2 regions of the Idiomarina sp. UBA4206 genome follow, and region 2 is predicted to be linked to the other one. Evidence: predicted binding sites of a transcription regulator. Region 2 holds the regulator's gene; the other holds the start of a gene.
The links. The regulator NrdR, encoded in region 2, represses ribonucleotide reductase genes. The targets are predictions, from matches to a motif close to AAACACNANATNTNGTGTTT.

Region 1 (4,350 bases), on a different contig from region 2:
TCTGATACTTCGGATCTTTACCACCGTTAATAATCGGGGCAAGGAAGAGTCCTGCAGACAAGAACCCGGTCGCTATCCAGAACATGGCGGCCTGAATATGCCAGGTACGAGTTAGTGAGTAGGGGAACCACTCTGAAATATTAATACCGTAGAACTCTTGTCCTTCTACTGTGTAGTGCGCGGTAAGACCACCCATTAACACCTGGAAAGTGAACAGAGCAACAACGATAAATAAATATTTGCCCAAAGCTTTTTGCGATGGAGTCAGCTTAACCTTAGCAATAGGATCATGCTCTGGCGCAACCAGTTCCTCTTCTTCTTTGTCGCGTAAGAATGCCCACGCCCAAATTAAGAAACCAATACCGGCGATCAATAGGATAACACTGACAATGGACCAGATAATGTTTTCTGCGCTAGGCACGTTATCTATCAAGGTTTCATGTGGCCAGTTGTTGGTATAGGTGATGTCTGCACCTGGACGTTCAGTAGCAGCTGCCCATGCGGTCCAGAAGAAAAAGTCGTTCATTACTGCGCGACGCTCAGCTGAAGGCAGAGTGTTTTCCTTCATTGCATAGCTTACGCGAGTAGGGCGAAGCTCCGGGTCATCGCTGAACAGTTTTGAGTAGTACTCACCCGTTTGCTCAATAGCCTGAATGCGTCGCTCACTAAGAGTAACGGTGTCTGAGGCTTTGTCATAGGTGTTGGTGCGATACTCTTCCTTAAGTTCGTACTCAAGTTGGTTCTGTTGTACACCAGTAAGCTGTTCATAAGGCTTATCGAAGACTTCGTGGGCACGAATGTCTAACCAGGCCAGCAACTCACGGTGTAGCCAGTCAGCTGTCCAGTCCGGAGCCTGGTAAGCACCATGTCCCCAAATTGAGCCAAGCTGCATGCCGCCAACCGACTGCCAGGCTGTCTGCCCGTCTAAAACCGATTCCTCGGTTGCAACGACGTTACCATTGGTACTCATGAACTTATCCGGAATAGGCGGAGCCTCCCGGTAAACTTCCGTTCCAAAATACCCTAAAACGCCAAAGGTAATTGCAAGAACTGCAATTAATGTCCACCAAAGCTTACGATACCCGGCCATTATTGACCTCCTTGATGCTGAACAGCTTCATGTTGTTACTCCATAGGTTTATGAGCAGAGAATTCTTATTAATTCACTATGCGTTCACCTAATTGCAATATTGAGGCCACTTTTTAAAGTGTTGATTACTATAGCTTTTATTTTAAATAGGGTTTTTATGACTGAGTTTTATTAGGTTGTTTTAACTGGCGTGGTTAAAAGTACCCTAACGGTCATTTCTACCCTAAAAGAGGTATCCCTTCAGGCGGGTTGGCAGCTTTATTCCTTTCTGCTTAAACCTTGAGCAGGATCAATGCATTCGCATCAGACTCTCCTATGCTAGAAACACAATATGTAGTGTTAAATTTCAAGTAACTAACGATATATGGTGTTTTATGCCGGTTTACCCCACAAGACTGCATTACAGCGCGGAACAGATTGTCTGGCAGGAAGTTCCGGGAGAAGTGGCGTTAGCTTACACCATTACCGGCTGCCCGGTTGGGTGCAAAGGTTGCCATAGTGTGGATAGCTGGCCGGTCGGAAGTGGCGAGCCACTGACGCAGGAGCACCTTCAGCAGCAGTTGCAAAAATATCGCGGATTAATTAGCTGCGTTTTATTTTTGGGTGGCGAGTGGCAGCCAACGGCACTACTGAAACTATTAAAGCAAGTAAAAAATGAAGGGCTGGAGACTTGTCTGTATACCGGCTATGAAAACGTCTCACTAGCGCTTCGTGAACAACTGACTTATCTAAAAACCGGACCGTGGATAGCTGCCCGGGGCGGCTTGGAAAGTCCAACGACCAACCAACGATTCTATGACTTACGGACACAGCAGTTATTGAACTGCGAGTTTCAAACAGGAGAATAATTATGTTGCGCTTAAACGAAGAACAAGTCACTGGCAAAGTCGATTTCATCCACGAGTACTTGCACGCTCAAAATGCGGCTGATGGCTCAAAAATGGACGCAAACGCCAACGTCACACAAAAAAATATAGCAACGCTTGAAGCCGAGTTAATGAAAGACTTTTTTGTGCAGGTTAACCGCAAACAAGTCAGTAATAAAATTAGTGAGCTTTTTGGTAACGATTTGGCGAAAGAATACGTGCGTCAAATTGAGGACCATGAAATTTACGTGCACGATGAAACCAGTCTGAAGCCCTACTGTGTTTCAGTCACTATGTATCCGTTTCTACGTGACGGCTTAACCAAGCTGGGCGGTGAGTCTCAGGCACCTAAGCATTTAGAGTCGTTCTGCGGCACGTTCGTTAACTTTGTTTTTGCCGTGAGCTCGCAGTTTGCCGGGGCTGTGGCAACGGTCGAGTTCTTAACCTACTTCGACTACTTTGCCCGTAAAGACTACGGGGACGATTACTTAAACACCCACCGCCACGAAATTGAAAACCACCTGCAGCACGTGGTATATGCGCTGAATCAGCCTGCGGCGGCCCGCGGCTACCAGAGTGTGTTCTGGAATATCTCTATTTACGACCAGCATTACTTTGACAGTATGTTTGGTGAGTTTGTTTTCCCTGCAGACTTCACTAAACCGGAGTGGAGCTCGGTGAGCGCGCTGCAGGACTTCTTCCTGGACTGGTTTAATAAGGAACGCGAAAAAACGATTCTAACCTTCCCGGTGGTGACGGTTGCCATGTTAACCAACGACGGGCAATGTAAAGATCAGCCGTTTGCAGAGAAAATCGCCGGAGAAATGGCTAATGGTAACTCCTTCTTTGTCTACTTATCTGACAATGCCGACTCGTTAGCGTCATGTTGCCGACTACGGAGTGAAATAAGCGACAATACCTTTTCTTATACCTTAGGTGCCGGTGGGGTCGCTACAGGCTCTATTGATGTCATAACCATGAACATGAACCGCTTGGTTCAGGATGGCAGAGGTTTAGACGAAGAAGTCAGCAAAATTCATAAGTATCAGGTGGCTTACAGAAAGTTGATGGAAGAATATAAAGAAGCGGGTCTGTTAACTGTTTATGACGCCGGCTTTATTACTCTGGACAAGCAGTTCCTGACTATAGGCATTAACGGCATGGTTGAAGCGGCTGAGTCGCAGGGGATTACCGCAGGTAACAACCAGGCTTATAAAGACTTTGTGCAGAACCATTTAAAAATGATTTACGACGCTAATAAAGCGGCGAAAAAAGAATACGGCTATATGTTCAATACCGAGTTCGTGCCAGCAGAAAACCTGGGTGTGAAAAACGCTAAGTGGGACAGAGCTGACGGCTACAAAGTGAGCCGTGACTGCTACAACTCCTATTTTTATGCGGTAGAAGACGACGACGCCAATGCATTGGATAAGCTTGTTCTTCATGGAAAAGAGTTGATTGAATACCTGGACGGCGGTTCGGCTCTGCACTTAAACCTTGATGAAAAGCTCAATACCTCAGGGTATTTGTCGTTACTGAATATTGCCGCAAAAACGGGCTGTAACTACTTCTGCATTAACGTCAAGATTACCATTTGTAATGCCTGCGAACAGATTGATAAACGCACCTTAAGCGAATGTTCCAGCTGTGGCTCTGCAGACATAGACTACGGTACACGGGTTATTGGCTACCTGAAACGTGTATCGGCATTTAGCGCTGGTCGACGCAAAGAGCATCATTTGCGTCATTATCACCGTAAACAGCCGTCAGAGGTTGCTGTTGGCGCAGCGCAAGCCAATATTGGGCTGCGAAAAGCCAGCTAAAATCTGAAAACTACCCATAAAGAGGGAGCCCGCCTCCCTCTTTTTTCATGCCTTAAAATTGCGCTTTTATGGTATTCTCCGCGCGCACTTCCGGAAATTCAGGTGAAGCCATGGAAATCAATAGTTATCAAGACTTTATAAAAGCAGCAAAACAACAACACGAACCTCAGCGTTTGCTGTTTGTGTTAGCAAAAGCGCAACTCCCCGAGCAACCGACAGACAGTCAGAAGCAGCAATTCGAAACACAGGAAGGCGGCACATTAGAGCCGGTACTTTGTGTCGATAAACTGCCCGAAGAAGTCGAAGACTTTTCTGCGTTGGTTGAAGAGTCTAAACGCACTGACATTGACTGGGATATTGCGTTTATCAGCGCAATGGACGGCCGCGGCGGTCATCCCATTTCAAGCGACGAAGCCAGCCAGCCACTGGAAATGATGGTGCAGCAAATTCAGGCCGGCATGATCAAACATTTTTTAACCATTAACCGACAAGGAGAGTTGGTGCAGTTACTGTAGAGGTACGCTGCGCCCTATGTGGCCATGACAAAATTTCTGATTACCGTTATTACCCT
Region 2 (9,508 bases):
ATAAATTGAGTATCAGGTTTCCCGGTTCTTGATAAAGTAACCGTTACTGCGCGGAAGATAGAATTAGGCAAGCATTGCTCAATAAAAGATTCAATGGCGTGGTTGTCGTTACTTTCCAGCCATTGAGTTTGAACAATATCTTCACCACTTTGGCGATAAAGACGTAATAACAGCAGCAATGTAACCGGTTCCGATGTGCGATCCATATCCTCAAGCTTTGGCAGTAGCTTTTCCGTTACTGAAGAGCCGCGCATTAACGGTTGCAAGTTTAGAGCACTCTGTTGGCTTCCCGGAAGTTTAGACAAGAGCCTGACCCAGTCAGACGGCCAGTTAGACAAACCAGCACGACGTACTGATGTTTTTCGTTTTTTATTTCGATAGAAGAAAATGGGGAGTGAGCCGGGGGCGTCACAATACAAATTGCGAAGACAAAGCTCCAGGCCGTTTATCGAGGTGTTCTCAACCTGCAGTTTTAATAAGTCTCTTTGCTCCCGAATTAGAAAACGAATGAACTCAGAACCCATATGCTGTTCATGATCGCCGTCTATCTTTAATCGTAATGTTGTGCGAGCGTCATCAACTGAAGCAATGGTATAAGGCAAGTGCTCAAGCTTTGCTTTTTTATACAGCTTCTTAAAGCCAGTCATCGATATTTCGACGTTATCACCTTTCTCAGCGGCAACCGGGGTATCAATCTGAACCTGCAAGCCACTAACGGAAAGGTCAATGATCATGCCGTCCCGGACATACTTTCCAACCCGAACGCGACAGCGGCTACGGTAGCTAAAACGTTTCTCACTGCGTAAATTGATAAACTCCAGCCGCGCCTCTTTTGTTCGAATTGGTACCGCAGGGGGGTGGGCAAACGCCTTCAGTGATGAAAGGTTGTTTTTGTCCAGTTCGGTATCGAAAAAGCCATTTAAACTGTCGGTAATATCGTTAACGACCCCCATGTACCGCAATGGAGAAATTGCTCTTTTGACCTGCGCGGTAGGCGGATTTAACCGGAACGGGACATTGATATTTTTTGGCACACTCTGCGGCTGCCAGGCCTGATTCAGGTCAACTGGGCGCAAATCAATTTGGTAGACTCGCCACGAGGCTTTCTGACTTCCAAACGCAACATAGGTTTCCCATAACCCGGTTTTCTGTAGCTCTTCAACCGTTGCTGAGTAGTTATATATTTTACCTCGTGCCGTTATTGAAAAGGTCAGAATCAGTAACCGTGCACTTTTTTTGTTGAGTAAGTCCTGCAGTAACCAGCGGCTACGACGGACATTAAAGACTGAGCCGAAACTGATTTGGTTCAGTTCGTTTATCCAGTTATTTAAGATGAACCGGTTGTTATCCGTGGTTAAGACATAATCGGCAACAAGTTGACGGTTAGATTCAGAAAAGAACACCGGAAGTTGCTGCATTCTGGGCAACAGAAGCTGTTCATGACCTTTAGTGATGATGGTGTTGTAGGTGTTATCGACATTGACTCGGTAGCGCTTTTTGTAGCCGTTGATAAAGCGGTGAAAAAACTTATCCAGTTCGGCAGAGTGGTAGTCGGGGTCACGGTTTAATTTGAGGTAGTGCTTGTTGTCAACTTCCTGTACACCAACAACGCGGTATGGGATGCGAGTATCGGGATCTACCGTGAACTCTTTTGCCAGCCCGGTAAAGTAGAGCGATACCAGTTCGTCGTACTGAAAGCTATGCTCGTCATCTACACGCACGCGCATGCCGGTAATTGAAATATCCGTTGTTACCGCGTTATAGGTTTTTCCTTTACTGTCTTCAAGACCAACTTCGATGGTAAAATTCATCCGTTCTTCGGCACGATACGGGTATTGACCAAAGTGAAAGGTTTCCAACAAGTAGGATTCGGCTTCATTATCAGCATTAGGAAAGGGCGATTGACCATTTAAAGGCTCGGCGTTATGGTCGGCTAAACTTTGGGCAAAAGCTCTTTCTTCTTCACGAGCCTGGCGCAGATGGTTATCAGCATCCAGAATTTGCTCGAAAGTATCTTGTGTGAAAACGCCTTTATAGGTTTCCAGGCCGCGCTCAAAAATTTCAATGGCGACATCGTCAAGTTGATGCCTGCGGCCGTTGTACTCGTAAGGGTGACATTCACCGTCTACTTGATTACGTAAATCAACGGTACGGTGACAAGGAGCCGCCAAACGTCTAAGCTCCATTTTTAGTTTGAAGCGGGTCGGACCATCTTCGTTTTCAGTTAAAGACTGAAACAGCGTATCAAAGTCGGTATCGTAAACGAGCGGCTTTAACTGATCGATAAGTTGGTCAAAATACTGATTAGGCATCGAAGTCTACTATTTTTTATAATTATTCTTGAGTAATACCTCATCATAAAACGAGAAGCAGACGAATGGCAAAAGCAAAAAGTGCATATGTGTGTAATGACTGTGGTGCAGACTTCCCTCGTTGGCTGGGACAATGCACGGAATGTAAGGCCTGGAATACGCTTACTGAAATTCGTTTAACGTCTAAAACAACCTCTAATTCGTCAGACCGTCGGGGCTTTAGTGGTATTACCGATGCCAGGGTTCAGACTCTTAACGAGGTCGACTTGCAGGAAGTCCCGCGTTTCAGCTCGGGTTTTCAGGAATTTGACCGGGTTTTAGGTGGTGGTGTAGTCCCCGGTTCGGCAATACTGATAGGTGGTTCACCCGGTGCCGGTAAGAGTACTTTATTATTGCAAACCCTATGTAAGTTGGCGGAACGTATGCCAGCGCTTTACGTGACCGGTGAGGAATCTTTGCAGCAGGTAGCAATGCGGGCACAGCGGCTTAATCTGCCAACCGACAAATTGCGCATGCTCTCTGAAACCTCGGTAGAAAGTATTTGTCAGCTGGCAGACAAAGAAAAACCTGCCATTATGGTCATTGATTCCATTCAGGTAATGCATATGGCTGACATTCAGTCAGCGCCGGGCAGTGTTTCGCAGGTTCGTGAGGCGGCAGCTTTTTTAACGCGCTACGCAAAGCAAAAGAACGTTGCCATTATTATGGTAGGACACGTGACCAAAGAAGGGCATTTGGCCGGGCCTAAAGTTCTGGAGCATTGCATTGACTGCTCTGTACTTCTGGATGGCTCATCAGACTCGCGCTATCGCACTCTGCGCGGTACTAAAAATCGCTTTGGTGCAGTGAACGAGCTTGGCGTATTTGCGATGACAGGCGGTGGTTTGAAAGAGGTTTCAAATCCATCGGCTATATTCCTGCAACGAGCGGAGGACCAGGGAAATGGCTCGGTTGTTATGGTGGTTTGGGAAGGTACGCGACCGCTATTGGTTGAAATTCAGGCGCTGGTTGATTACTCGGCTCTGGCAAACCCACGCCGGGTTGCTGTGGGGCTGGAACAAACGCGATTAGCATTATTACTGGCTGTTTTGCATCGGCACGGTGGCTTGCAGGTGTCTGATCAGGACGTTTTTGTGAACGTTGTTGGTGGCGTTAAAGTCTCCGAAACGTCAGCAGACTTAGCGTTGTTGCTTGCCATTGTCTCCAGCTTTAAAGGAGAACCATTGCCGCGCGAATTAATTGTGTTTGGTGAGGTTGGTCTGGCCGGTGAGATACGCCCGGTACCTAATGGCCTGGAGCGATTAAACGAAGCGGCTAAACACGGTTTTAAAAAAGCCATTGTGCCTGTCGGTAATGCGCCAAAAACGTCACCAAAAGGCATGGAAGTGATTGGCGTGAAAAACCTTCAACAAGCACTGGATGTGATGTAGTTTGCAGAAAAAAGGGAGCTTTATGCTCCCTTTTGATACCCGGTCTATTAACCAATAGGTTTGTATTTAATGCGATGTGGCTCCATCGCCTGCTCACCGAATTTTTCTTTCATGTAAGCTTCGTAGTCGCTGTAGTTACCTTCGTAGAAGACCACTTCGCCTTCATCACGGTAATCCAGAATATGGGTAGCGATACGGTCAAGGAACCAACGGTCGTGCGAGATAACCATGACAGAGCCCGGGAACTCCAGAATGGCTTCCTCAAGTGCCCGTAAGGTTTCAACATCCAAGTCGTTGGTTGGCTCATCGAGCAACAGAACGTTACCGCCGGCTTTTAATAGCTTAGCCAAATGCACCCGGTTACGTTCACCACCAGACAATTCGCCAATGCGTTTTTGTTGGTCGGTACCGCGGAAGTTAAAACGGCCAACATAGGCGCGACCATTAACTTCAAAGTTACCAATTTTCAGGATGTCGTTACCGTCAGTAATTTCTTCAAAGACGGTTTTCTTGTCATCCATGTTGTCGCGGAACTGATCAACACTGGCCAGTTGCACGGTTTCACCCAATTCGATAGAACCACTGTCAGGCTTTTCTTCGCCGCTGATCATACGGAACAAGGTTGATTTACCCGCGCCGTTAGGGCCGATAATACCGACAATAGCGCCTTTAGGAACACTGAAGCTTAGGTTGTCGATAAGTTGGCGCTTCTCGTAAGCCTTACTAATACCGTTAACTTCAATGACCTTATCACCCAGACGAGGGCCTGGCGGAATAAACAACTCGTTGGTCTCGTTACGTTTCTGATAGTCGCCACTTTGCAGCTCTTCAAAGCGATTAAGACGCGCTTTGCTTTTCGCCTGACGGCCTTTGGGGTTAGTACGTACCCACTCCAGCTCTTGTTTAATCGTGCGCTGGCGTGCTTTTTCTGAACGCTCTTCCTGCTCCAGGCGTTTCTCTTTCTGTTCCAGCCAGGAAGAGTAGTTACCTTCCCATGGAATACCATAGCCACGGTCAAGTTCAAGGATCCAACCAGCAACGTTATCAAGGAAGTAACGGTCGTGGGTAATGGCAACGACGGTACCGGTGTAATCGTGCAGGAAACGTTCAAGCCAGGCCACAGATTCCGCATCCAGGTGGTTGGTAGGCTCGTCTAACAGCAGCATATCCGGTTTAGATAACAGTAAGCGGCAAATCGCGACACGGCGTCTTTCACCACCCGACAAGTTGCCTATTTTAGCATCCCACTCAGGTAAGCGCAGTGCATCGGCTGCACGCTCGAGAATGTTGTCGATGTTATGACCGTCTTTAGCCTGCAACAAAGCTTCTAATTCGCCTTGTTCTTTTGATAGGGCATCGAAATCCGCATTTTCGTCGGCGTAAGCCGCGTAAATTTCATCGAGCTTAGCGAAGGCTTCTTTAACATCCGCCACCGCTTCTTCAACGGTTTCTTTCACCGTTTTATTTTCGTCCAGCTGTGGTTCCTGAGGCAGATAACCAATTTGAGTTCCCGATAAAGCGCGGGCTTCACCTTCGTACTCTTTATCAACACCCGCCATAATGCGTAGTAAGGTTGACTTACCGGCACCGTTGACACCCAGAACACCAATTTTGGCCCCCGGAAAAAACGACAGAGAAATATCTTTTAAGATGGTTTTCTTAGGTGGAACAACTTTGCTCACCTGAGACATTGAATAGATATATTGCGCCATAGCGACGTAAAATCCTTCCTATCAACAAAAAAGTTACTGCATAGTTTACTGTTATTTACGAACATCCCCAAACTTTGTTGCGCTGAACTAGGCACTCATTTGTGTTTTAAGGTAAAATACCGGACAAATTAAGACCATTTAATGATTTGGAGAGCTGTAATGCTGAAATCTGAGATGAACATTGCCGACTTTGATGCGGACTTATGGCAGGCGATGCAAGGTGAAGTTGAACGTCAGGAACAACACATTGAACTGATTGCATCAGAAAACTATACCAGTCCGCGGGTTATGCAGGCTCAGGGCTCGCAGCTAACCAATAAATACGCGGAAGGCTATCCGCATAAGCGCTATTACGGCGGCTGCGAGTTTGTCGATAAAGTCGAAGACTTAGCGATTGAGCGCGCAAAGCAACTGTTTGGTGCTAAGTACGCAAACGTTCAGCCGCACTCAGGTTCTCAGGCAAATACCGCTGCTTTCATGGCTCTTATGGAAGCCGGTGATACTTTCCTTGGTATGAGTCTTGCTCACGGTGGTCACTTAACTCACGGCTCCGGGGTTAATTTTTCAGGCAAACTCTACAACGCGGTTTCATATGGTTTGGATGAGTCCACTGGCGAAATCGATTACGCCGAAGTTGAAAAGCTGGCGCAGGAACATAAGCCGAAAGTGATTGTTGCAGGCTTTTCAGCCTACTCTGGTATTGTTGACTGGAAAAAGTTCCGTGAAATTGCTGACAAAGTCGATGCCTATCTAATGGTCGACATGGCTCATGTTGCAGGCTTAATTGCCGCCGGTGAATATCCTAACCCGGTACCTTATGCTCACGTTGTTACGACGACCACACACAAAACTCTTGCGGGTCCACGTGGCGGCTTGATCATTTCAGGTAGTGACGATGAGAAGTTACACAAGAAGTTAAACAGCGCGGTATTCCCGGGTAACCAGGGTGGCCCACTTTGCCATGTTATTGCTGGTAAAGCGGTTGCTTTCCAGGAAGCCTTGCAGCCGGAATTTAAAGAATATCAAAAGCAGGTATTAGTGAACGCCAACGCTATGGTTAAAACCATGCAGGCGCGCGGCTATAAAATCGTCTCCAATGGCACTCAGAACCACTTGTTCCTGGTTGACTTAATTGACAAAGACATTACCGGTAAAGATGCGGATGCAGCTTTAGGTAATGCTTTTATTACCGTGAACAAAAATGCCGTGCCTAATGATCCGCGCTCACCGTTTGTCACTTCAGGTTTGCGTTTAGGCACACCGGCTATTACCCGTCGTGGTTTTCAAGAAGCCGAAGCCGAGCAGGTTGCGAACTGGATTTGCGATGTTCTGGATGATATTTCTGATGAAAGCAAAATCAGCGAAGTTCGCGAGCAAGTAAAAGCGTTATGCGCCAGGTTTCCTGTTTACGGTTAATGAATAGCAGTTGTAAAGCGCACTTAAAGGAGTCAGGCAATGCATTGTCCATTTTGCGGCACACAAGATACTAAGGTTATCGATTCGCGACTTGTTGCGGATGGGGCCTCGGTTCGTCGCAGGCGTGAATGCAACCATTGCAAAGAGCGCTTTACGACCTTTGAAACGGCAGAGCTGATTATGCCGCGAGTCATCAAAACCGATGGTTCGCGTGAACCATTTAACGAAGATAAGCTGCGCAACGGTTTATTAAGAGCGTTGGAAAAGCGTCCTGTGAGTCTTGAGCTGATGGAGCAGGCAATCAACAAAATAAAGTCGAGCATACGCGCCACCGGTGAGCGCGAAATTAGCAGCAACTTTATCGGTAGTTTGGTTATGGAAAACCTGAAACAGATTGATAAAGTTGCTTATGTTCGTTTTGCGTCGGTGTACCGTTCTTTCGAGGATATCCGTGAGTTTGGTGAAGAAATCGCACGCCTGAATGACTAATTTATTAGAACAACAGTTTGACCATATAATGATGCACCGCGCGTTAAAACTCGCGCGGCGTGGGTTAATGACAACCCGGCCTAACCCGGCTGTGGGCTGTGTCATTACTGTCGGCGAAGAAGTTATCGCAGAAGGTTGGCATCATCAGGCCGGTGAAGCTCATGCCGAAGCTCATGCTTTGCGGCTTGCAGGTACAAAGGCAAAAGGGGCAACCGCTTATGTCACTCTTGAACCCTGCAGCCATATTGGACGAACTCCGCCTTGTGCCGACGCTCTTATTGAGTCTGGCATTGCCCGCGTTGTTGTGGCTATGCGGGATCCTAATCCCCGCGTCAGTGGTAACGGGATTAAGCGTTTAGAAGAGGCAGGCATACGTGTTGACGTTGGTACGTTGCAGTCCGCAGCCGAAAGTTTGAACCCCGGGTTTATTTCCCGCATGACACGACAACGCCCGTGGCTCACCTTAAAAATGGCGACTTCACTCGATGGGAAAACCGCTTTGGCGGATGGTCGCAGCCAGTGGATTACCTCTGCGGAATCTCGCAGTGACGTGCAGACTTATCGCGCTCAGGCAGATGCTATTTTGACCGGCGCAGCAACGGTTTTAGCGGATAACCCGAAGCTTACCGTACGAGTTAATCAATGGCCGGCATCACGACCACTGCCTGAACCATTAAAACAGCCAGTACGTATTATTATCGACAGCCAACATCGGGTGAATGATGATGCCCGGGTGTTTGAGTCACCGGCGCCTGTTTGGCTGGTACGCACAACGCCGGGCAAGGACACTCGGCACCCACATTGCCATGAGCTTATTATTGAAGCGGACAGAGACGGCAAAGTGTGTTTAAAAGCACTGATGATTGAATTAGCTAAACGTGAAATCAATCAGGTGTGGACAGAGTGCGGCGCTAGTCTGGCAGGTGCGATTATTGAACAGCAACTCTGTGACCGAATGATGATATACAGCTCTGGTCAAATACTGGGTCACCATGGCCGTTCGGTTATCGACATGAGTGAACCATTAGAATTAGCTTCAGCGCCAAGATTTAAAGTTATTGATCGCCGGCAGGTTGGCCCGGATCAACGCTTGGTAGCAGTACCTCAAACACAAGATTAAGGGTAAAGCGTTATGTCACTGCATAGCACAGAAGAGATTATTGAAGACATTCGTCAGGGAAAAATGGTTATCCTGATGGATGATGAAGATCGCGAAAACGAAGGCGACATTATTATTGCCGCTGAGTGCGTAACGCCTGAATCCATTAACTTTATGGCGCGTTATGGTCGTGGACTTATCTGCTTGACGCTAACCGAGGAACGCTGTAAACAACTTAATCTTCCGTTAATGGTCGATAAAAACAACGCGCCTTATGCAACAAACTTTACGGTTTCCATTGAAGCCGCAGAGGGAGTAACAACGGGGATCTCTGCTGCCGACAGAGCGAAAACAGTGCTGGACGCCGTTAAAAAAGATGCGAAGCCCGAAGATTTAGTTATGCCGGGTCATATTTTTCCGTTAAAAGCTAAATCGGGTGGGGTGCTTAACCGCGCCGGGCATACCGAAGCCGGTTGCGACTTAGCGCGTTTAGCTGGTTTTGAGCCCGCCTCGGTTATTGTCGAAGTGTTAAACGAAGACGGTACCATGGCGCGTCGCCCTGACCTTGAAGCTTTTGCTAAAGCGCATGACATTAAAGTAGGCACCATTGCTGACCTTATTGAGTATCGCTCAATCCAGGAAAAAACCATTGAACGTGTCGCAGAATGCAGCCTGCCTACAGCCTTTGGTAAGTTTCATTTGGTGACTTATCAGGACACGATAGACAAGCAGGTGCATTATGCACTGGTTCATGGCGATTTATCGCAGGATAAGGTAACGAATGTGCGTGTTCACTTACAGGACACTTTCCATGACACCTTTTTAACCGAGCGAGCTGCCAAGCGCAGCTGGCCAATTCAAAAGGCGATGTCTTATATTGCTGAACATGACGGTGTACTGGTTATTATTGGTCGTCAACAAACACCGGATAATATCATTGCACAGGTTCAGGAGTTTGAGGCACAGGACAAAGGTGAGCACAAACCTACTGCGTCAGCTTCAAATGCTTCTCGTAATGTCGGTTTAGGTTCACAGATTTTGGCTGACCTT

Region 1: the regulator NrdR is predicted to act here: its motif matches at 1,413-1,432, upstream of nrdG (anaerobic ribonucleoside-triphosphate reductase activating protein).

Annotation. Positions count from the first base shown of each region.
Region 1 is NZ_DFTS01000070.1:65-4,414, reverse strand. Features, by position in the region: partial or broken gene B3180_RS13895 (cbb3-type cytochrome c oxidase subunit I) at 1-1,090, opposite strand, end outside; gene nrdG (anaerobic ribonucleoside-triphosphate reductase activating protein) at 1,465-1,938, shown strand; gene nrdD (anaerobic ribonucleoside-triphosphate reductase) at 1,941-3,779, shown strand; gene B3180_RS13880 (hypothetical protein) at 3,890-4,294, shown strand.
Region 2 is NZ_DFTS01000025.1:77,296-86,803, reverse strand. Features, by position in the region: gene B3180_RS05690 (PilZ domain-containing protein) at 1-2,312, opposite strand, end outside; gene radA (DNA repair protein RadA) at 2,378-3,742, shown strand; gene ettA (energy-dependent translational throttle protein EttA) at 3,790-5,454, opposite strand; gene glyA (serine hydroxymethyltransferase) at 5,614-6,870, shown strand; gene nrdR (transcriptional regulator NrdR) at 6,910-7,359, shown strand; gene ribD (bifunctional diaminohydroxyphosphoribosylaminopyrimidine deaminase/5-amino-6-(5-phosphoribosylamino)uracil reductase RibD) at 7,352-8,479, shown strand; gene ribBA (bifunctional 3,4-dihydroxy-2-butanone-4-phosphate synthase/GTP cyclohydrolase II) at 8,492-9,508, shown strand, end outside.